2 linked regions of the Desulfatibacillum aliphaticivorans DSM 15576 genome follow. The protein of the gene in region 1 interacts with the protein of each later gene in a pairwise test. Links are inferred from orthologs where the notes say so. Each region holds a gene or a part of one and is shown in the gene's direction. Other genes may lie near its edges. The genes, in order: G491_RS0120975 and mrdA.

Evidence for each region.
Region 2: the proteins of G491_RS0120975 (region 1) and mrdA interact in binary tests that used the Escherichia coli proteins (3 or more experiments, as listed by UniProt). The link is inferred for Desulfatibacillum aliphaticivorans DSM 15576 from one-to-one orthologs.

What each region holds. Positions count from the first base shown.
Region 1 is NZ_AUCT01000027.1:18,004-29,254, reverse strand. What follows is about bases 3,789-6,857. They hold G491_RS0120975 (penicillin-binding protein 1A), read left to right. Parts: upstream 3,789-4,150; coding sequence 4,151-6,565; downstream 6,566-6,857. Other genes in these bases: G491_RS31800 (elongator complex protein 3), read right to left, coding at 6,543-6,857. Also shown: type IV pilus secretin PilQ, read right to left, coding at 1-166; G491_RS0120990 (hypothetical protein), read right to left, coding at 171-707; G491_RS0120985 (hypothetical protein), read right to left, coding at 748-1,368; G491_RS0120980 (hypothetical protein), read right to left, coding at 1,448-3,685; more of G491_RS31800, read right to left, coding at 6,858-7,604; G491_RS0120965 (DUF167 domain-containing protein), read left to right, coding at 7,786-8,106; G491_RS0120955 (DUF5655 domain-containing protein), read right to left, coding at 8,530-9,441; G491_RS0120950 (restriction endonuclease subunit S), read right to left, coding at 9,451-11,151; G491_RS0120945 (PDDEXK nuclease domain-containing protein), read right to left, coding at 11,144-11,251. UniProt on the Escherichia coli protein: Cell wall formation. Synthesis of cross-linked peptidoglycan from the lipid intermediates.
Region 2 is NZ_AUCT01000039.1:26,960-38,141, forward strand. Bases 5,891-8,890 are described here. They hold mrdA (penicillin-binding protein 2), read left to right. Parts: upstream 5,891-6,442; coding sequence 6,443-8,338; downstream 8,339-8,890. Other genes in these bases: mreC (rod shape-determining protein MreC), read left to right, coding at 5,891-5,941; G491_RS0124530 (hypothetical protein), read left to right, coding at 5,938-6,450; rodA (rod shape-determining protein RodA), read left to right, coding at 8,347-8,890. Outside these bases: G491_RS0124510 (formate--tetrahydrofolate ligase), read right to left, coding at 1-1,705; G491_RS0124515 (ribonuclease catalytic domain-containing protein), read left to right, coding at 1,945-3,927; G491_RS0124520 (rod shape-determining protein), read left to right, coding at 4,044-5,090; more of mreC, read left to right, coding at 5,105-5,890; more of rodA, read left to right, coding at 8,891-9,453; G491_RS32350 (bactofilin family protein), read left to right, coding at 9,479-9,874; G491_RS0124550 (F0F1 ATP synthase subunit B family protein), read left to right, coding at 10,055-10,489; G491_RS32355 (F0F1 ATP synthase subunit B), read left to right, coding at 10,486-11,182. UniProt on the Escherichia coli protein: Catalyzes cross-linking of the peptidoglycan cell wall. Responsible for the determination of the rod shape of the cell. Is probably required for lateral peptidoglycan synthesis and maintenance of the correct diameter during lateral and centripetal growth.

The sequences.
Region 1 (11,251 bases):
CAGGCGAGCTTCCCTTGGCGGTCATGGACATGGTTTTCCATTTTTCAAAAAACGGATCGGGTTGCGCCTCTTTTTCCGTTTGGGCGCAGCCGGCCCATACCAGGAGAACTCCCAAGGCCAGCAGCAGCCCGCTATACTTTTTCAGACCATGCTTGATAAGAGCCATGTGCTTATAACCCTTCTTCCACATAAGGAATTAGCGAGGTGAATGTGCCCTCGCGGCTGACTATTTCAACGCGATCCTGATGAATAGACTTAAGCAGAAAGCCTGTCGCCGCCACGTCGTCGCCGACTTCATATTCCAAGTTATTGATGATGGCTATGCGTTTTGCGCCGATCTGTATAAACCCGGTATAAAAAAGCGCTATGGAGGGCGTCGGAATTTCCTCCTCAACCGCTTTGGTCTCCTCCGGCTCTTCCACTTTGACTCGGTAATAAAACGGGTCCTGCGGAAAAGGGGCGTCCGAATTGGCCACAACATAAACAGCCAACGCCTCCGGCTTGGCCTTGCCAACCTTTGTCTGCGACTCTTCGATGTTCTTCCGCAATTCAGCGAGTTCGGCGGCCGAATCCTTTACCTGACTCGTTTTTGAAGCGGAGGCCTTGCGCCCTTTGTCGCCCCCTCCGCCGGAGAACAAAAAAGTCGCCCCGTATCCTAGCAATGCAAGGATGGCCACAATGACAATGAACTTTTCCCGTTTAGCCATTAATCCGCGTCCCCTTTATCAATCAACAATCGCTTGCGGCCTAAATTTCGGTATAAAAACGAACCTTCAGGTTCATTTCTCGGGATTCAGGAATTTCGCGCATGGTAATCTGCAGAAACTCCTTAAACGCAGGATGCGCCCCCAAGTCGTGTAAAAAAGACCAAAGGCCGATGTAGCTTCCCGTCACCCTGGCATCGACCACGATCTCCCCCTTGTCTCCCATAAGCGAGGTGACATCCGGACGAATGCTTTCGGGCGTAAGCCCCACGTTTTCGGCCATGGCGCTCAAAGCCGTCCCGATATCCGCAGTTTCCTGCAGGGTCAGGCCGCGGCGCTCAATTTTCAATAGGCTCGCCGGATCCAGTTGGCCGGCTTTGACGACAGCTTCTGGAACTCCGGCGCCGGCGTCCTCTTCGGACAGGGGGGATAGCCCTTCCCTGGCCGAGGGCGGCTGCGCCTCGCTTAAAGAACGATTATCTTCAATGTCCTTTTCCAGGGTTTTTACGGCCAGCTTAAATTGGACGGTGGCTTCCGCCAACAACTTCTGCTCTTCAATGTCCTGCTTCAGATCGGAAATTTGTTTGTCCAGTTTTTGAGTGGTCTTGTAAGACCAGAAAGGCCCCCCGATGATTAAAAGAATAAGCAGCAGCGTAAAAATCAAAATTATTCTTTGGCTGGATGCTGGCAATCTTTTTTTGTTTTCACCTGCCATGATGATAGCGCTCCATCAAAGGTCTGTATCAGGCAACATTCAACTTCATGAAGAAATGCAGGACTTCGCCGTCGTCGGCGTACTCCTGAATTTCGGACTTGTGGATTGTTGCTTCCGAGAACAGCGGGGAATTGTCCAAATGCATCCAAAAAGTCGCCAGAGTAGCCTCCAGGACGTCCCTCTGACCAATGACCACGCCCTCCAGGACAAGGCCCATGCCCGGTTTAACCGCGTCCTCTTGTTCATCCTTTTTGGAATTTTTGCTTTTCTTGCCGGCCCCCACAACCTGGAAATCCACAGTCACCCCTAAAAGCTCCACCCGCTGGGGCTGCATTTCCCGCGAAACCCGCGCCAGTTCATTCAAAGCCGCCAAAGACTGAAAGCGCATGCTGTTTTCCACGACGTTCTCGTAGGCTTTGCTTACCTTGGACGCTTCCACCAGCACCTGGCCAATATCCTTGGCCGCCCCGAACTGGCTTAGTTCCGCATTTAACCCGGCTATGACGGCTTTCCGGGAGTCCGCCGCTTTTTCCTCTATGAGGTACACGCCAAAAGCCGCTATGAATAAAAGCAAAAACACGCCGATGATCATTTTGTTGATGCTGTTAACCCGTTCTACGGCCTCGCGCTGTTCGTGCGTGTATAACAGGTTGGGAGTCTGTTCGTTGGTGGACAGGGCCAAGCTCAGGGCGGGAGCGGTGCAGGCCCGCTCGGACTCAAGGGCGGGAGGCTCATCACCCGCTGAAAGGGGCAGGCCGGGCGCCCAGGGATCCACCCCTTCGCTTTGTATGCCCAACTGCTCCCCGATGTAATTCTTAAAAGGAGCGTGCGAGCTAAGAAGGCCTGACACCAGAATTTTTGAGACCCTTTGACTTCCGGGGTTGTTCTGGAAATGGGTGAGCGTTCTTTCCAATTGGCGGACAAGGCGGTCGGCCGCAGATAGGGTGAAATCGAAAACCTCCTCCGCGCTCAATCCATAGCCTGGGTCTCCTGATTCCAGGGGGGGGCTTTCCCCCGTCTCCCACAACAACACCCTCCGGGCCAATTCCAAATCCAGGGACTGAGGCTCCTTGGATTCCTTGAAAGACGGACCGGCCGGCGCCTGCGTTTCAAAGGCGGGCGTTTCGGACCTGGAGACCGCGGAATCCGGCAAAGGAGGAGGCCCCTCCACCGGGGAAATTTCAACAACGCCCTCCGGCGTCTGTTCGTCCTGGTACGACGACTCCATCGTCAATTCATGAGGGAGGTCATAGGAATCCGATTCGATAACCAGTTCCTGCATGGGAGCGGACTCCAGAGAGGAGGCGTCGGTTGTCTCCGAAACGGATTCCATGCTTTCCGGGCTGAGCTCCAGGGTTATTTCCTGACCGAAATCCTCTTCCTTCTGTTCAGCCATATGCAAGGTGGAATACCGCCATTGTTCATTGTACGATTCCACCAGGGCTTCGCTCAGGCTGTGGATGCCCGCTTTTATCCCCCGGGTCAGCACCAGGTTCGAGCCCGAAAAAATGTCAATACGGGTCCGTTCATCCCCCACATACAAAACCGCCACCGCGTCATCCGGCGCTCTCAGCCAGCCGGAACGAAACAGGTTCTGTACAAAAAAGGGCGGCGCTGTAAGCCCGGCGAGAGGATACCCGGCTTTGTCAAACAGATCTCTAAGTCCGTTGACTTCCCCGCGATCCGCCGTGTATGCGATCACAGCAATTTTCAAAACTCCGGAGTCCCGAACTTCCCCTTCCACCTGAAAGTCAAAAACCACTTTGGCGTCGTCAAAGGGGGATTCTTTCTTAAAAGTCCAGAAAACCGCCTCAGGCAGCTCGTCCCGCCCCACCTTGGGGACGAAAATTCTTCGAATGTCAACGGATTGGGAGGGCACGGCGGCCCATACCTGCACCGAAGAACCGGAGCAGAAGTCGGAAAGCGAAGATTTGAGAAAAGCGGCGAAATCGGGGGAGGACGGATTCACTCCCACGGGATAAGGAACGATCTTCCGCCCCATGGTGCGCCAACGCTTTTCGGAAATCTGGCTGGCTTTGACCAAAACCAGACGTTCACGGCCAAAGGTTACCCCGACATTGACGACTTTACCGCCGCCCCGCACTTTTTTGGGCTTGGAGGGCTTTTGCTTCTTCTTGGCGGAAGAAGACTTTTGTGTGGAAGCATTGCGGCGAGAGGCGGACTTTGAAGACGCCTCTTCCTCTTCTTCTCCCCGAATAACATTCAACAGTTTTTCGGTTGACGAAATTTCATCTCGCGAATTCAATGGCAACTCCTGCTTGCAGCCCCCATCTCCCGGTCCTGTATTTTCTACTGCCTTCGCACATACCGGACCACTGGGAACCGCCTTAGTAATCAACCCAAGTGTAAACAGCTGAAAGTCAGTAAATTCCGTCTAAAGGTCCACATATTGTGGCAAACACAAGAGACATCCCCCCATCTGGTACATTTATCCCCTCCCAGGACCTACCGGATTGCAATTGAATTTTAGTTTATCTCAACATATCAAATAGCTATCACACTCGTCCTAAGTTATGCAAGTTAAATTTAAGAAAAATTGTGAAATAGCTCACCTCCCTTAATTTTAGAGCTGTATTACTTTTTTCCACGGCCGCTTAAAATATCTTCAAAAACCATAAACCCGATAAAAATACATGGTTTGTATTGACCTTGCACCCAACTCGCCATACAATGGTTTGCCATTATAGATTCCACTGCAAGGAAAGCGATTATGCCCAAAAACAACAACTCTGCGGCCTCCAAACAAAAAAAACGCAACAAGCCCAAGAAAAAAAGCCTGCTCTATAGACTGTTTAAATTTTTCTTTGCTCTCATGATCATAGGCGCTGTTTTAGCGGCCTGCGCCGGGGGGGCTTTGTATCTTCACTTCTCTCAAAACCTGCCGCAAATTTCCAGTTTAGCTGACTACCGCCCCCCCATTGTATCCACGGTTTATTCTGATGACGGACGCAAAATCGGAGAGTTTTTCAAGGAAAGGCGCATTGTCATCCCCTTGGAGCAAATGCCTCCCATGCTGCTGAAAGCCTTTGTGGCTGCTGAGGACTCCAGATTTTACAAGCATGCCGGAACGGACTTTTTAGGGATCTTGCGGGCCATGATAAAAAATATAGAGGCCGGAGCCATCGTCCAGGGAGGAAGCACAATCACCCAACAGGTGACCAGGTCGTTTTTGCTGACCAGGGAAAAAAGCTATGAAAGAAAAATCAAGGAAGCCATCCTGGCCCGGCGCATAGACAAAGCCTTTTCCAAAGAGGAAGTTTTATACCTGTACCTCAATCAGATATACCTGGGCCACGGGGCCTACGGGGTTGAGGCTGCGGCCCAGAATTATTTCGGCATTCACGCCTCCCAAATGACGTTGGCGCAATGCTCCATCCTGGCCGGCCTTCCTCAGGCGCCCAGCCGGTACTCGCCTTTCCATCATTGGGAAAAGGCCAAAGCCAGAGCGGTATACGTCCTGAATCGGATGTTTGATGAGCAATACATCACCAACATGGAAGTGGCCAAGGCGGTCAGCGAACTGGATACGCTGGACATCAAGCCCCGCCGCAACCTCTATATGGAGCAGATTCCCAATTACACGGAGTATGTCAGGCGTTATGTGGAGGATAAATACGGCCAGGAGATGCTGTTGACCGGAGGCCTGACCATCACCACGGCCGCCAATATTGAAATGCAGAAAATCGCCCGGGAAGTCATTGAAAAGGGACTGAGAGACCTGGACAAAAGGGAAGGCTACCGCGGCCCTTTGGAACACATCCAGCCTGAACAGATAGAGGGTTTTTCCGCTGAGCTCCCTCAAGAGCCTCCCGCCGCGGACTCCATCGTCAAGGGCGTGGTGGTCTCCATTGCGGACGATGACAAACTGGCCATGGTCCGCATGGGGGCGTCCATGGGAACGCTAGTCATAGCGGACATGAAGTGGGCCAGAAAGCCCAACCTGGATATCGCCCCTTACGACTGGGGCGGAACCATCCAAAGAATATCCCAGGCCCTGGAGGTGGGGGATGTTATTGAAGTAAAAATCAAGGAAAAAGCGGAAGACTCCGACCTGTATTCCGTTGCCCTGGAGCAGGAGCCCAAGGCGGAATCCGCCCTGTTATGCATAGAAACCGAGACGGGCCATGTAAAGGCCATGGTGGGCGGCCGGGATTTCAACTCCAGCAAATTCAACAGGGCCTATCAATCCCGGAGGCAGCCGGGATCGGCCTTCAAGCCCATCATATACAGCGCGGCTATCGACAAGGGCTACACCCCGGCGACCATCCTCCACGACACCGCCGTGGTCTTTAACGATTCGTCCAATGATTTCACGTGGAAACCTCAGAATTACAAGGAAAAATTTCACGGCAAGACTCTCCTGCGGGACGCGCTGGCGCAGTCCAGAAACGTGCCCACGGTCAAGATCATGCAGGATATTACGGTTCCTTACGTCATTGACTACGCCAGGAAATTCGGCATCACCTCCAACCTCTCCCCGGACCTGTCCCTGGCGCTCGGGTCTTCGGGGCTTTCCGTGCTGGAGCTGGTGCAGGCTTATTCCGTATTCGCCAACCAGGGCTTTTACATCGAACCCTGCTTCGTCACCCGGATTACCGATCGGGAAGGCAATGTGCTTGAGGAATACACCCACAACAGCCGCAAGGCCATCGACCAGAGCACGGCCTACGTTATGACCCATCTCTTGCAGGGGGTTGTGGAGCACGGCACCGGCTGGCGGATCAAGGCGCTTAACCGGCCCGCCGCCGGCAAGACCGGCACCACAAACGATCTGTACGACGCCTGGTTTGTGGGCTATACGCCTCGATTGGTGACCGGAGTCTGGGTGGGCTACGACAACGAACGCCCCATGGGCAAGGGGGAGACGGGCTCCAGGGCCGCCAGCCCCATTTGGCTGGATTTCATGCAGCAGGCTTTAAAGGACAAGCCGGTGCGGGTGTTCCCCGTGCCCGAAGGCGTGGATTGGGCGAAAATCGACGCGGAAACCGGCCTTTTGGCCATTCCCGAGTCCAAAAAAACCGTGTTTGAGTGTTTTAAGCAAGGAACCGCGCCCACAAAATACACCCCCAGGCCGGGCGAGGTGGAAGAAGCGAGCGACTTGTTCAGGAACGATCTGATCCAGTAAAACCGGAGAGTTTGGAGGGGCGCTCAAGGGCAAGCTGATCCCGCTGCAGCCCCTGATCTTCTATAACGCCGGGACGCTCTCCCAGCCGCCCTTCCAAGGCGTCCATATTGGAGTTTTTCAGGCCGCGCAGCACCGACACGCTTTGGGGATGCACCCTAAAGGCAACCCGTCCGCTGGAAAGGCCTGCGTCTTTTAGCAGGATGAGAGCCTTTTCCAGAAACCAGGCCGAAAGCGCCAAATGCCCGAAGGCCGGGTGATAAGGTCCGGCCAGAACCGCGCCCTCCTCGTCCAGGGAGTCCGAGACGGCCAGCCCCATGCGCACAACCGGAATATTCGCCTCATGAAACATGCCGTACGCCTTCGAGCATAAATCCACGGCCCGATCCAGAGTTAAGGCCTCGTATCGCCCGCTTCGCCACATTTCCGCCAGGGGGCTGTTTTCCAAAACCACCGTGGGATAAATCCGAACGAAGTCCGGGGAAAGCGCGGCAATTTCACGGGCGCTGGCCAGGGATTGGGCGCCGTCGTCCCCGGGAAGGCCGATCATCATCTGAAGGCCGGTTTCGTAATCTCTTTCCCGCAACAGTGCATGAGCAGTCCTGGTTTCCAGGACTGTATGCCCGCGTTGAGACGCAGCCAAAACCCCTTCATCCATGGATTGCACGCCAAGCTCCACGGTTTTAACCGGATACCCTTCCAATAGGGACAGGCTTTGGGGGCTCACCGTATCAGGCCGGGTGGAAAAACGGATGCCGTCCACCCTGCCCTGGCTGACATATTGGCTCGCCAAGTCCAGTAGGTCCCGGATGCGCTTCCGGGAAATACCCAGAAAATTGCCGCCGTAAAACGAAATGATGGTTGGCCCCTTGGACTTGCGGGGAAAGGAAAGGTAACGCTCCACCTCCGCCCGGGCGCCCGCGACGCTGAAGGGGTGGGCGGCGCCGGTGATGGCCCTTTGGTTGCAAAACACGCACTGGTGCGGGCACCCCGCATGGGGCAAAAAGAGGGGAATGACAAAGGGCCTTTTTTCTTTTTCCATTTCAACGCACCGCCGACATTAAACTTACACGGAAACGTTTCACCCATAAAGGAAAAAACGCTTTGCCCTTTGACCCGGCCCGCTAAACTGCCTCTGGCGGGGGCCTGCCATGTATGCTATGAATACTTTGTTGAAATTAACGCCCAAACAACTCTTATCTGTCCTGAAAAAGAAAAGTGTTATGATGCCCGGCTTGGTTGCAGAAAAGGACGGAGGCTTGGTTTTTCCCATTAAAGTGCTGCCCCGATCCAGCGTGAACGCAGTCGTGGGGTTGCAGGACGGAGCCCTGAAAATCAAGCTGAAAGCCCCGCCCGTGGGGGGCGCGGCCAATAAGATGTGCATCCAGTTTTTGGCTAAAACCCTTAAGCTGCCTAATTCCTCCATTAAAATCCTGAGCGGCGAGACAGGCCGGACGAAACAGATAATGGTTCGCCCCAGAGAGGAAGGCTCCAAAAAAGAATTGGCCCGCCTGCGGAAGATCATCGAAGAGCTTGCCGTATAAATGATTTGCGAAAGCGAATTTTTTTGCTGACAATGGGACCGGATGTATGGTAGAGGTCCCTTTCGCTGATTCTCGAAGAGACGGCGTGTTCAAGCGCGGCCCCACAAGAGGCCGTTTGGAGGGCGCAAGGAATAATGAGCGCCGGAGCCCCTGAAATCACTGGATAATGCAAGCAAAATCCCTTGATGGATGCGGACTTTTCAAATAATATCTTGACATATGAACCGCCTTAATCTATAAGGTGGAATTCCTGTTGCGGGGTGGAGCAGTCTGGTAGCTCGTCGGGCTCATAACCCGAAGGTCGTTGGTTCGAATCCAGCCCCCGCTACCATAGAAAAGCCAAAGGGATTAGGCGAAACCGCCTGATCCCTTTTTTTATGCCTAAATTGAAAGCAGTCGGCGCAAAGCCAAGGCGTCCTTATCTCAACTCGCTTCGTAACTCTTCAAAATTAGGTCTTTGGCTTTTTCCAGATCCTCCCCGGAACGGATGGTGATCTCCAGGTCTCCGGTGCCAAGGTGTCCAATTTTGCGCACATCCCGCGTAAAGCCTTCCTTGAGCGCAATTGCATCCGGATTCACCTTCACCCAAAGGCATACTGCCCCGGATTGTGGATACAGGCTTACACAGGCAAAATTCTTTATGCGTTTAAAGGCGACATAGTGCTTAAGCGTTTTAACCTGTACATCATCCCCCAGCGCTTCCATATAGGACTTTAAGGCCTCATACAGGTCGGACAACTCCTGGCTGGCGCCATCAAGGCACTCGGAAACGGTTTTATGTTTGGACGCAGACCCATTGCCTTTTGCAGAGCCTGAGTCGTCCGTGATGGCGGTGGTGGCATTGACCAAGTCAAGAAGCAGCAATTCATCGCCGTATTTTCGATAGCGGATCAGCTCGATGTTCCGGTTGATCTGGGCCACGGCGTGTTCGTCGTATTTGGTAAAATCGCCGGCGATACACAAAAGACGCGGACCGCTCCATTCAATGGATTCGAATGCTTTCTTGCCAATATTTTTCATCACCAACAGCTCGAACTCGGCTTTGTGATCCATAAGCCAGTCCAGATAAAACAAGCCCTGATTGATGACATTCTCGTTGAGGGTTCTTTTGTACTCGATAATGACCGGGCAGCCGTTTTCGTCCAGCCCCAAGGTGTCAATCTTGCCTCTGAAGGCCTTTCCCGTGTAATACTCCGAGGCCAGGAACCGAACGCCCAAAAAGGCTTCCAGGTTCGCCTCCATGAGATTCTGCAAGGATTTCTCCAAAGCAACCGACTTTCCCTGAAGCTCGGAAACCTTGCCGCCGGATATTGAAAACAACTTGATGTCGCTCATGGGATCTCCTTATATCTTCGCCATCACGGCGTTTAGCAGTTCGGTCTGCTTGTCTTCGGCGGCGGCGATCTGCTGGTCGAGCGTGTCGCATAGAGACATCAACCGATTGATGCGGGCGACGATGCGGTGTTGTTCGGGTAGCGGGGGTAAACTAACAATTGTTGAAAAAAGTTTCTTGGAATCAAGTCGACATGTTCCATGTGTCGAACGCTCAACCAAATTTAAAAAAATGTTCTTCATTCCTTTTAAGTAGAACAGTAGGTATTGTTGACTTCCTTGGACATATGGGCATAGTGCTTTCATATCTTGGTTTATTGTCACAGTTGCCTCAGTAAGAGATGTCGGGAATGAATGCGCGAGAATCATTCCTCTGACAACCATGAGAATTGCATTAATTGGTATTAATTTTAAAGTGCTATTCTTGATTCCTTTTGGCGAAACGTGATCTTGAGTATCAATCATGTAATCTACCTTCATGTCTTTAGGACTGACCCAAGGAATTGTACCATCCCAATATATTGGATTGGTTTTTCTTGGAGTGCCCCCACCCATTACGTGTCCAAGTTCTCCAAGCCTCGTCCAAGCCCATCCTTGCGGCAATCTGTAGGGAGCCTCCTCCGGTGCGATAGGCGGCAGGGGCTTGGGCGTTTTAATTTCACCTGCCCTAACCAAGCGTTGTTTTTCAGCTTTGATCTCCTTTAGTAGTTCGCTAGCGGGTGGATCGTTGGGGTCCTGGGGAACAAGGCGGCCCATGACGGCAAGCTGGAGGATGGCCTCACGGAGTTCCGTCACGTTTTCCTTGACGGCGTAGAGTTCGCCAAAGTGCCGCTGAAGAAAGTCCCAAGCCGGAGCGCCCGGCTCTTCAAGAAGTTTCTTGATCGCGGAGGCGTGGACGGCCAGCCGCTTTTCGGCCCTTTCTTTCTTGAGCTTTTCCAACTCGTCGCAACGGGCCATTAACAGGTCGATTTTGGCTACGATCCGTTGTTGTTCAGCTATCGGCGGAAGCGGGAACGGTTGCGCAGTGAAGTATGGCGTCGGTACGCGCTTCTGACCTGCGGAACCGGTCATATTTGGAACAGCCTTGGAGATGTTCAATGGGTTCTTTAGATAATATAGCAAGAATCTCGCTATAACGGCCTTAAATGTATTCCTAAAAATGTGAAGTTCCGTCGTTCCCGCACCAATTCCATTGGGTAAATCCGAAAACACACAGGACTTGGCATTTTCAAAGCATGGCGTAATCTTGGCCATGCCGACATCACCGTTAGCAAAATGCGTGTACCCCTTTTTAATATCACCCCACTGTCGTTCCTCAAATTGATGGGTTTCGGAATACCCCTCAGGAATTAAAGGCATTGGAACAAAACCGGCGAGCGTTAAGTCCTCGGCGTCATTTCGAGGATTGATAATTCCAATTTCCCCCAACCGCACCCATTCCCACCCTTGGGGCAATTCGTAAGGCATGTCCTCCGGCTTGACAGGCGGCAGGGGTTTGGGCTTTTTGATCTTTTTTGCCTTTACCAAGCGCTGCTTTTCAGCCTGGATTTTTTTCAGAAGCTCCGAAGCGGGCGGGTCGTTTGGATCCTGTTCCACCAGCCTGCCCTGCATGGCCAGGGTCAGGATCACTTCCCGAAGTTTCTTCACTCCCTCAGGCGCGGCAAAGGCAACGTCAAAGCGCTGTTCCAGGAGTTGGACGGTTTTATTATTCATTACCGCCCTCCAGTTCCTTTTCGATTTGCTCGATGCTGGGCAGGCTGGCCTGCAAGGGTTCGGGCAGAGATTCCATGAGACTATATTCAGCAATGCCCAT
Region 2 (11,182 bases), on another replicon or contig:
GGTTGGAGCCGGTTCCGGGCATGAGGCTGATGGTTCCAGCGCAGGGGCACAGGAACTTGGCGCCGGAGTAGATCAACACGTCGCGGATAGGCAGACGCCATCCCTTGGGCACACCCTTCTTGACGGGATCGTGGGACAGGGACAGGTGGGTCTTGACCATCATGGTGGCGAAGTCAGCGTACTTGGGATCGCTTTCCAGCATCTCTGCCTTGGCCGCAGCTTCGGGAGCCCAGTCAACGCCGTCGGCGCCGTAAACTTCCGTGGCGATCTTGTTGACGCGGTCGCGCAGTTTCATTTCCAGGGGATACAGGAAGTCAAAGTCATTGCCTTCTTCGCAGGCTTCGATCACAGCGTCGGCGAATTCCAGAGCGCCTTCGCCGCCCTTTTCCCAATGCTTGGACTCGGCGCAGCGGGCGCCGGCGGCTTCAGCAGCCTTGCGGACGATGGCGCACTCGGCGTCGGTGTCGGTGTAGAAACGGTTGATGCAGACGACAGGGTTGATGCCGGCTTTGCGGATAACGCCGATCATGTGAACCATGTTCTCGCAGCCCTTTTCCACCAGTTCCAAATTTTCCTTGGTGTAAGCGTCGTCCAGAGCCTTGCCGGCCACGACCTTGGGTCCGCCGCCGTGCATTTTCAGGGCGCGGATGGTGGAGGTCAGAACGGAAACGTGGGGTTTGAGGCCGGAGAAGCGGCACTTCACGTTCCAGAACTTCTCGAATCCGATGTCAGCGGCGAAGCCGGACTCGGTTACGTGGTAGTCGAACAGTTTCAGGCCGACGCGGTCGGCGATGATGGAGCTCTGACCCACGGCGATGTTGGCGAAGGGGCCGGCGTGCACGAAGCAAGGCTGATATTCGGCGGTGCACATGAGCGTGGGGTTGATGGTGTTGCGCATGAAAGCGGCCATGGCGTTGCCGACTTCCAGGTCGCCGCAGGTGACGGGCTTGCCGGATTTGTCGAAGGCCACGGTGATGTTGTTGATGCGCTCTTTCAGGTCGGCCAGGTCGGTTGCCACGGCCAGGATGGCCATGAGCTCGGAACCGACGGCGATGCCGAACTTGCTCTGCATGGTGTAGCCGTCAAAACGGCCGCCGAGGCCGATGACGATGTTGCGCAGGGCCTGGGCGCAGAAGTCGATGATCCAGCCGAACTCCACGCGGGTGGGGTCGATGTCCAGGCGGCGCATGCCGGTCAGACGCTGGAGCTGTTCGTCATTGTAGTTGCGCTCGTGCTGCATACGGGCGGTCATGGCGACCATGCCCAGGTTATGGGCGTTCATGATGTCGTTGATGTCGCCGGTGAGGCCCAGAGAGAACTCGGTCATGGGGATGAGCAGGGAGTTTCCGCCGCCTGCAGCCGTTCCCTTAACGTTCATGGTGGGTCCGCCGGAGGGCTGACGCAGGGCGCCGCCGACGTTCTTGCCGCGCATGCCAAGGCCTTCCATGAGGCCGACGGAGGTGGTGCTTTTGCCTTCTCCCAAGGGGGTGGGAGTGATGGCGGTTACTTCAATGTACTTTCCGTCAGGTCTGTCTTTCAGCCTGTCGATAATCTTCAGGAAGTCGACTTTTGCCAGACGACCCATGGGGAGCATTTCGTCGCTCTGGAGTCCAAGTTTTTCCGCCCATTGTTCGGGAGTAGGCATGTTCTCTTCAGCAGCTTCAGAAATCTGCCAGTCTGCCATTTCCACTGCGTTGTAAGCCATTTTGTTTCCTCCTTAAAGGTTTCTTTGTGCACAAATTGAACCCGGGCATACCTATGCCAAGGTTCATAATCTGTCCGTAATTCCCAGGTTTTCCACCCTTACTATATGTCACGGGAATTTCCCATACCATGGCAAATAGGGCTTTGCAACGCTATTTTATAAGAATGCGGACAGGAATGCGCCTCGAAGCACAGCTTTAATTGACTTTCCGAATGCCCGTTGTTATGTTCGTGTTAAACATGGAACTTGGAACCTTAATAGAATATATCGACCGGAAAAAAGTAATTTGCGCGGTCATAATGCAGGCGAAAAAACAGAAGGTGCGGCTACTCACTCAGGCTAATCGCGAGGTGAGCGTGTCGGAGCATCGCCTGTTTTGCGTGTCCGGACGCCTGGACCCGGAGATAGGACGGGACCGCCTTGTGGACCTGCTGTCCGAAACGTCCGCCCGAAGAGAGGCTCTTAAGGCCCAAGTGAACGTCTATGACCTGTGGGAAGTGGTCCATGAAGAGGAACAGTGGATCGATGCAGAAACCATGGCCGGCTTGGCTTTCGGGATTTCCCCGGAGCCGGATCACGTCTCTGCCGTCATCCGGGCTTTTTTCAATGACCGGGTGTATTTCAAGTTTGATGTCACCCGTTTTTTGCCCCACAGCCCGGAAAAAGTGGAGCAGATTCAAATCCAGGAACAGGAGATGGCGCGCCGCGCCGCCGTGGTCCAGGAGGGGGGCGAATGGCTGCGGCGGGTTTACGGCCAGGAAAGCCCGGAAGTGCCTCCCGACAAAGAGCAGTTCGTCTCCATAATGCGGAGCCTTTACCTGTTTGAAAAGGACAGCCCCACTTACGACCTGGGCAGGCAAATGGTCCAGGCAGCCGGGATTGATCCCAACAACGGGCTGTTTGAATTTCTCATCCGCCTGGGAGTCTGGGACGAGCACGCCAATCTGGACCTATACCGCATGGACGTCCCCATAGACTTCCCCCGGGAAATCTCCCAGGAAGCCAACGCCCTGGCCAACGGGTCCGGGTTCCGAACCGACACCAGCCAAAGAAGGGACTTCACGGGGCTGCCCGTGCTGACCATAGACGGCCAGGCCACCCTGGACTACGACGACGCCCTGAGCCTGGAAATGGACGGCGACTATTTTAGGGTGGGCATCCATATTTCCGACGTCTCCCATTATGTGGAAAGGGGCTCCCTTCTGGATCAAGAGGCCTTCGCCCGGTCAAGCTCCATATATATGCCGGACGACAAGATACCCATGTTTCCGCCTCTTTTGGCCGAAGGCCTCCTAAGCCTGAAGGCCGACCAGGTCCGGCCCGCCATCAGCGTCATGGTCCGCCTGGATCGGGACGCCGTAGTCCTGGACTACGAGATCTGCCCCAGCCTGGTCCGGGTGCGCCGTCAGCTCACCTATCATGAAGTAAATATGATGGCCGATGACGACAAGGAAATCATCGCCCTGTCCGGTCTGGCGGAAAAACTCCGGGAAAAAAGGCTGGACGACGGCGCGGTCCTGATTTCCCTGCCGGAAATCAACATCTGGCTGGATGAAGAGAAAAACGTAACCCTTCACAAGGTTAATCGGGAAAGCCGCTCCAGAATCCTGGTTTCGGAGTTCATGATCCTGGCCAATCGCCTTATGGCCTCTTTTTTGGCGGATCATGGAAGCCCCGCAGTGTTTCGGGCCCAGCCCGAGCCGCGCCTCCGTTTGTTTGACCGGGATAACGGCACCCTGTATCAAAATTGGATGCAAAGGCGGCACCTTTCCCGCTTCATCCTTTGCCCCAAACCCGAACCCCATTCAGGCCTTGGCGTGGACGCCTATGTGACCGCAACCTCCCCCATACGCAAGTATTTTGATCTGGCGGTGCAAAGGCAAATTCGGGGTGTATTGGGGCTGGACAAGAAATACACCCAAACAGAGGTGGAGAACATTATCGCCAATTCCGAAGTTCCCCTTTCCAAGGTCTCGCGGGTCCAATTTGTGAGAAACCGATACTGGATCCTCAAATACCTGGAAACCAAGTTGGGGAAGACCGAGCCGGGCATGATTCTGGAGCGCAGAAAGGACCGGTTCGTGGCCTTGCTTACCGATTGCCTGGTGGAGTGCACGCTGCCCGTCGCCTCGGATCCCAGCCTGGCGCCGCAAGATGCCGTTCAGTTGCGGATCGTCAAGGTGGACCCCCGGGAGCAATTCCTTGCCGTGGAGTTGGCCTGACCTTTTATTGAATAATGACAAGAGTTATAAATCTCTTGAAAATTCCTGAATCAGGTGTTACGGATAAGCATTTGGCTTATTTGTAGATATGCTGAGTTGCTTGCTAAAGGTGACATATGAATTTTCTGACCGCCATCCATGGTTTATTTTCCAACGACCTGGCCATTGATTTGGGCACCGCCAATACATTGGTCTATGTCAAAGGCAAAGGGATAGTCCTTTCCGAGCCCTCCGTCGTGGCCGTACGCTACGATCCCCGCAGACACCGCGAGGAAGTCCTGAAAGTGGGCACCGAAGCCAAGCGGACTTTGGGCAGGACTCCCGGCAACATCCGCGCCATCCGCCCCATGCGGGACGGCGTTATAGCGGACTTTGACGTCACCGAACGCATGCTCAAGTATTTTATCACCAAAGTCCATAACCGCCGCTGGTGGCCGGTCAGGCCGCGCATCGTGGTGGCCGTGCCTTCCGGCATCACCCAGGTGGAAAAAAGGGCCGTGGAGGAATCCGCGCGCCAGGCGGGCGCCCGGGAAGTGTATTTGATCGAGGAGCCCATGGCCGCGGCCATCGGCGCCGGCCTTCCCATCACCGAGCCCACCTGTAACATGGTGGTGGACATTGGAGGCGGCACAACGGAAGTGGCGGTCATATCCATGGCCGGCATCGTCTACAAGCGCAGCCTTCGGGTGGCCGGCGATAAAATGGACCGGGCCATCATCCAATACATCAAACGCAAGTACAACCTGCTGATCGGGGACAGGACGGCTGAAGCCATCAAAACCATGATCGGCAACGCCTATCCCGATCCGGAAAATATCGAGACCATCGAAGTGAAAGGCCGGGACCTGGTTTCGGGCATTCCGAAAATTCTGGCCATTGACTCCGAAGAAGTGCGCATCGCCATTTCGGAGCAAATTGACGCCATTGTGGAAACCGTCAAGATCGCCCTGGAACAAACTCCTCCGGAGTTGGCGGCCGATATCGTGGACCGCGGCATCACCCTGACCGGCGGCGGAGCCTTGTTGAAAAATCTGGACAAGCTGCTGCGCGAGGAAACCAGCTTGCCCATCACCGTCTGCGACGATCCCTTGTCTACGGTCGCCCTGGGCTCCGGCAAGGCTTTGGACGACATTGAAATCCTCAGGCAGGTGGTTATCAACTAAAGCGGGCTCAAAATATGTTTTCTAAGAAGATGGGCACAGCGCTGGCTTTGATTCTTTTTTTTATGTTCACCGCTGTCCTTCTTCCCACCTTCGGTACAAGAGGCGGTCAGGAGCACCCGGCCGACGGAGTCTTCCAGGTGCTCATCGCTCCTTTTCAGGATGGAGTCACCAGGATTTCCTCCTTTGTCTCCACCACCTGGACCAATTATTTCGCCCTTGTTGAAACCGCTCGGGAAAACAAGGAGCTCCGGCGCGAAGTGGAGTTTCTCCAGCTCATTGCCCATGAGTGCGGGGAAACCAGGCGCCAAAATTCCCGCTTGAAAAACCTTTTGGGCTTCGCCCAGGATGAAGGGGGCAAGGTCGTGACCGCCCTGGTTACGGCCGAGGATCCTTCGGACACCTTTCAGGCAATCTACATCAATCGCGGCAGCATTCACGGCGTCGAGCCGGGTTTGGCCGTGGCCACGCCATTAGGCGTGGTGGGCAGAATCATTGACGTCTCTCCATACCAAAGCAAAGTCCTGCTGATTACCGACCCCAACTTCGCCATGGACGCCAGAGTGGCGCGCACCCGCGCCAGGGGCGTATTGGAGGGCGCCGCCGACGGTCCATGCCAGTTCAAATACGTCATGCAGCAGGAGGACGTGAGCCTGGGGGATATGGTCGTCACCTCGGGGATGGACAAGGTTTTCCCTCCGGGGATCTCCGTGGGCGTGGTGTCCCGCGTGAGAAAAGCGGAGCAGGGAATGTTCCAGGGAATTGTTGTCACTCCCTTTGTGGACTTTTCCCGGCTTGAGGAGGTGCTGGTCCTGCTGAACTCCGAGCCTCCTCCGGAGCAGGAGATGCCATGATTTATTTTCTGCAAATAATGATGGGGCTGTTCATCGTGGTGTTTCAAACCACGTCGCCGGGCCAGGCGGTCCCGCTTTTGTCCTCATATGACATGATGGTTGTTTTCGTGCTGGGCCTGGGACTTTTCAGGCCCCTCAAAGAAGGCGTTATCATCGCCGTTATCTGCGGCCTCGCCATGGACGTATACTCCGGAGCGCCGCCTTGGTACTACTTCGTAACCTACTGCTGGGTCTACGTCGCCGCACGCTGGCTCCCTTCCTTTCTCCACGCGGACAATATAATCTTTATGGCTCTTTTCTGCGGAGGCGGGGTGCTTTTCCAGGAATCTTTCTTGCATTTATGCGTGTTTTTTTTGAAATCCCGGCCGGACGTTCTGATCGAAAGCCTTAAACAATCGGGAGCGGCGGCGCTCTCAGGGGCTGTTACCGGGCCGCTGATCATTTGGGTGCACAATACGATTGTAAAACGGGAAACCAAGCGCCAGGACAGGAGAGAGCGCTTTGTATGATATCACCTCCAGGGAGGTTTGGACGGAGTGGTGCAGGCAAAGAGTGACCTACGCCATGCTCCTCATCGCCGTTGCTTTTGGCGTGCTCGGCCTTCGGCTGGTGTATCTTCAGGTATTTCAGGGGGAGCGGCTTCATCAGCTTTCGGAAAATAACGCCATCCGCCTGGAAAGCCTGGACCCGACCCGGGGGCGGATCATGGACTCCCACGGGGAGATTCTGGCGGACAATCGCCCGCGCTTTGACATTTGCCTGATTCCCCGGGACGCCAAACCCCGGGACGCCATTCTGCCTCTTTTGGCCTCTCTCCTTGAAATGGATGAGACTGAAATCGAAAAGAAGATCGGCAAAGCGGCCTCATTCAAGCCGGTCCTCATAAAAGGGGACGTGGGCCGGGACGTCTTGGGAATCGTGGAAGCCAGGCGGTACGAACTGCCGGGCGTGGTGGTGCGGGTCAAGCCCCAGCGGCATTTTCCCGGCCAGGGCACCACGGCCCATATTGTGGGTTACCTGAGCGAGATTTCCCTGGATGAATTGCGCAGCGGTTCGTATCCCAACCGGAAGCCCGGCGACTTTATCGGCAAATACGGCGTGGAAAAGGAATTCGAGTCCTACCTGGCCGGCAGGCACGGAGGCCGCCAGGTGGAAGCAGACGCCAGGGGCCGGACCGTGCGGATTATGGACACCGTCCCCCCGAAGCCGGGCGCCAATGTTTTTCTCTCTCTGGACATGCGCCTCCAGAAAAAGGCGGAAGAGCTTCTGGACGGTCGTCCCGGAGCCATCGTGGCAGTGGAGGCCGACACCGGAAGAATTTTGGCCATGGTGTCCAGCCCCACGTACGACCCGAACCTGTTTGTGGACGGCATGACCCAAAAGCAGTGGAATGAGCTGATCAAGGATCCGGACCATCCGCTGGAAAACAAGGCCATCCACGGAGGTTATGCGCCCGGCTCCACTTTCAAGATGATCACCGCCATGGCCGGCCTGGAAGAAGGGAAAATCGACAGTCATACGGAATATAACTGCCCGGGCCGCCTGAAATTCGGAGATCGCTATTTTAGATGTTGGAGGCATTGGGGGCATGGAAGTTTGGAGGTTACGGAGGCCATCGCCCAGTCTTGCGACGTCTTCTTTTATAAGGTCGGCCTGGATGTGGGCGTGGACAAGATAGCCGAATACGCCAGGGGGTGCGGCCTGGGCCAGGTTACGGGGCTGGGGCTGGGCAACGAGTCGCCGGGAGTGGTCCCGGATAAAGCGTGGAAGCGCCGCGTTTACAACAAACCCTGGTACCAGGGCGAAACCCTGTCCGTAGCCATAGGCCAGGGCGCAAACTTGACCACCCCATTGCAAATGGCCCTGTTGGCCGCCGCCATCGGCAACGGAGGCTCTCTGTACCGCCCCATCATGGTGGATCGGGTGGAAAGCCCGGAAGGGGATGTCATCCAGGCCTTTTCACCGACGATAAGAACAAAGCTGCCGGTAAGCATGGCCAATCTGGAACTGATCCGAGAAGGCATGTGGGGAGCGGTTAACGGCCCCCGCGGGACGGCGCGGGGCATCTGCCCCGAGTCGCTGGCCATTTCGGGAAAGACCGGGACGGCCCAGGTGGTTGGGCGGAAGGACCGGGATAAATTCCTGAACGAGTTGACCGACAAAATCAAGTACCAGGACCATGCGTGGTTCATCGCCTATGCGCCCAGGGAAGACTGCAAAATAGCCGTGGCGGTTTTTATCAAGCACGGAGGGCACGGAACGGCCTGCGCCCCCCTGGCCAGGGATATAATCAAGGAGTATATGGACGGAAAGAACCCCCCCGGCGCAAAGGACGCCTCCACCCCGGCTGAAACGCCGGAAAATCTCGATGAAACCGACTTGCAAGACAGGGAGTGACGCCGCCCATGTTTGATAGAAGATTGCTTCAGTATTTTGATTGGGGGCTTTTGCTCCTCATCCTCATTATTATGGGGGTGGGGCTCATGACCTTGTACAGCGCCGTAGCCTCCAGCGCCAATCCGGCTGAAATTCGAATCTATTACAAGCAGTTGACGTGGTTCGGCATTGGCCTGGGCGCTATGATCATTTGCTTTTTGCCCCATTATAATGTACTGGATCGTTGGGTGTGGGTCGTTTACGCCATTAGCCTTTTTCTGCTGATTCTGGTATTGGTGGTCGGGAAGAAGATTTCCGGCTCGGTCAGATGGCTGAGCCTGGGGCCCTTTACCTACCAGCCGTCCGAGTTCGCAAAACTGGCTATCATGGTGGTTCTGGCCCATCATTATTCTCAGAACATCCGCACCGGCGGCCTCGGTTTTGTGGATCTCATAAAACCGTTTATATACATGCTGATTCCCTTTGTGCTTATTTTTATGGAGCCGGACCTGGGAACCGGGCTTTTGGTCATGCTAGTGGGAGGGGCCATGACGCTTTTTGTGGGCATTAGAAAGCGAACCATGGCTTGGCTGGCTGCGTTTTGCGCAGCCATCGGTCCGATCGCCTGGATTTACGGCCTCAAGCCGTATCAAAAGGCGCGCATTTTCACCTTTTTGGACCCGGACCGGGATCCGTTGGGGGCTGGGTATCATATTATACAGTCCAAGATCGCCATCGGTTCGGGGATGCTTACCGGCAAGGGATATCTCCAGGGCAGCCAAAAGTCCCTGGCTTTTCTGCCGGAGCAGCACACGGATTTTATATTTTCGGTTTTCGCCGAAGAATGGGGCTTGGCAGGCTCCCTGGTTCTTTTATTCCTGTTTTTGATGCTGATGATCTGGGGGCTTAACATCGCGTACCGCTCCCGGGATCCTTTTGGAGCCCTCCTGGCCACAGGCGTGACCGCCATGATCTTTTGGCAGGTCTTCATCAACGTGGGAATGGTCATGGGCCTCATGCCGGTGGTGGGGGTGCCCTTGCCTCTGGTAAGCTACGGAGGATCGTCCGTGCTGACAATCATGATGGGGTTAGGCCTGCTGCTGAATATAAGCATGCGCAGGTTCCTGTTCGAATAACAAGTAGGACACGAAGGAGAGTTGCATGAAACAGAAGAAAGTCAACGTGCCCATGAACACCTTCATCGGAGAGGGGTTCAAATTCGAAGGGGAGTTGACCTTTGACGGAACCATCCGGGTGGATGGGGAAATCAATGGTCGGGTCAAGAGCACGAACGGAGAAATCGTGGTGGGGGAAAAAGCTGTCGTGGAAGGCGATCTGGACGTGGGCAAGGTGGTGGTCGCCGGAACCCTGCGCGGAATGATCCAGGCCTCCTCGTGTGTGGAAATTCAGAAAAGCGGAAGAGTGGAAGGCGATATCGTCGCTCCGGTGGTGACCATTGAGAGCGGCGCTCTTTTTCATGGAAATTGCTCCATGAAAAACAAAGAATCCAAATCGGAAAAGACGGTGGAGCTTCCTCTGAAAAAGAATGCACTATAGACGCAAAGTCGGGTTTCAAAAAAAACTTTTGACAATTCCCGACTTACGGTGGTATACATCCGCGTCTTTAATTGGGTAGTGGAAAATTTCACGAGCTTAGCCTACGCGGGACGCCGCGGCTGGTAAGTTCTTGAATTTTATTTTGTTTTTAACTATCTGCGGGGCAAGAAGGAAATTCGTATGATTAAAGTTATCCCAGACATCACTGTCGTATGGCAGATTATCAATTTCCTGGTCTTGGTAGTGGTTCTCAACGTGGTCCTTTTCAAACCCATTCGTAAGGGGCTCCAGGAACGGAAGACCAAGTTCTCCGGCCTGGCTAGGGGAATTGAAACGGACAAAACAAAGGCTGCTGAGCAGGAGCAAACCCTGTCCACCAGCCTGTTGAAAGCCAAAAACGAGGGGGCAGCCAAAAAGGAAGCCATCGTCGCCGAGGCAACGGAACAGGAACAAGGCATCATTAATGAAATTAATGATAAAGCTGCCAAGGATCTGGAAGAATTGCGGGCAAAAATTGCCGGTGAGGTGAAGAATGCGGAAACCGCCTTGGAAAAGGAGGTTGACGCCTTTGCTGCAACCATTGGGGAAAAGATTTTAGGGAGGGCTTTATCATGAAGTTGTTAAAGGCTTTACCCCGGAAGAAGACCGCATGGCTGGGGCTTTGCCTCGCAGCCGTGATGATTTTCGCTCCGTGGACAATGGCCGGTGAGACTACAGCCCATGGAGAGGCCGCCGCTCATGCGGAAGCAGTGCATGCAGACGCTGCCCATGGCGAAGCCGCTCACGGAGAGGCTGCCGCTCACGGAGGAGAAGGCGGACACGGCGCTTCCGATTGGAAAACCTGGAAAGACATCGATTATCAGAAGGTTCTGAACTTCGCGATTCTTTTCGGGTTTTTGTTTTGGGTTGTTCGTAAGCCCGCCGGCGCCGCTCTGACCGGGCGCATCGAGGACATCCAGAAGGAACTGGACGACCTGGAAGCCCGCCGGAAAGCCGCCAGCGAAGAAGTCGCCGCCATCAACGCAAGGCTGCAGAATCTTGAGGGCGAAGCCCAAAAGATCGTGGACGACTATGTAGCTCAGGGCGAAGTCGCCAGGGAAAAGATCCTGGCCGAGGCCAGAAAGGCCGCCGACAGGCTGACCGATCAGGCGCAGCGCCACATGGAGCACGAAGTAGCCGACGCCAAGAAAAGGCTCCGGACGGAAATCCTGGAAAAAGCCATTGCCATGGGCGAGCAGCTTATTGCCAAAAACATTACCGAGCAGGATCAGGACAGGCTCGTGGGTGAATACTTAGATAAGGTGGTGA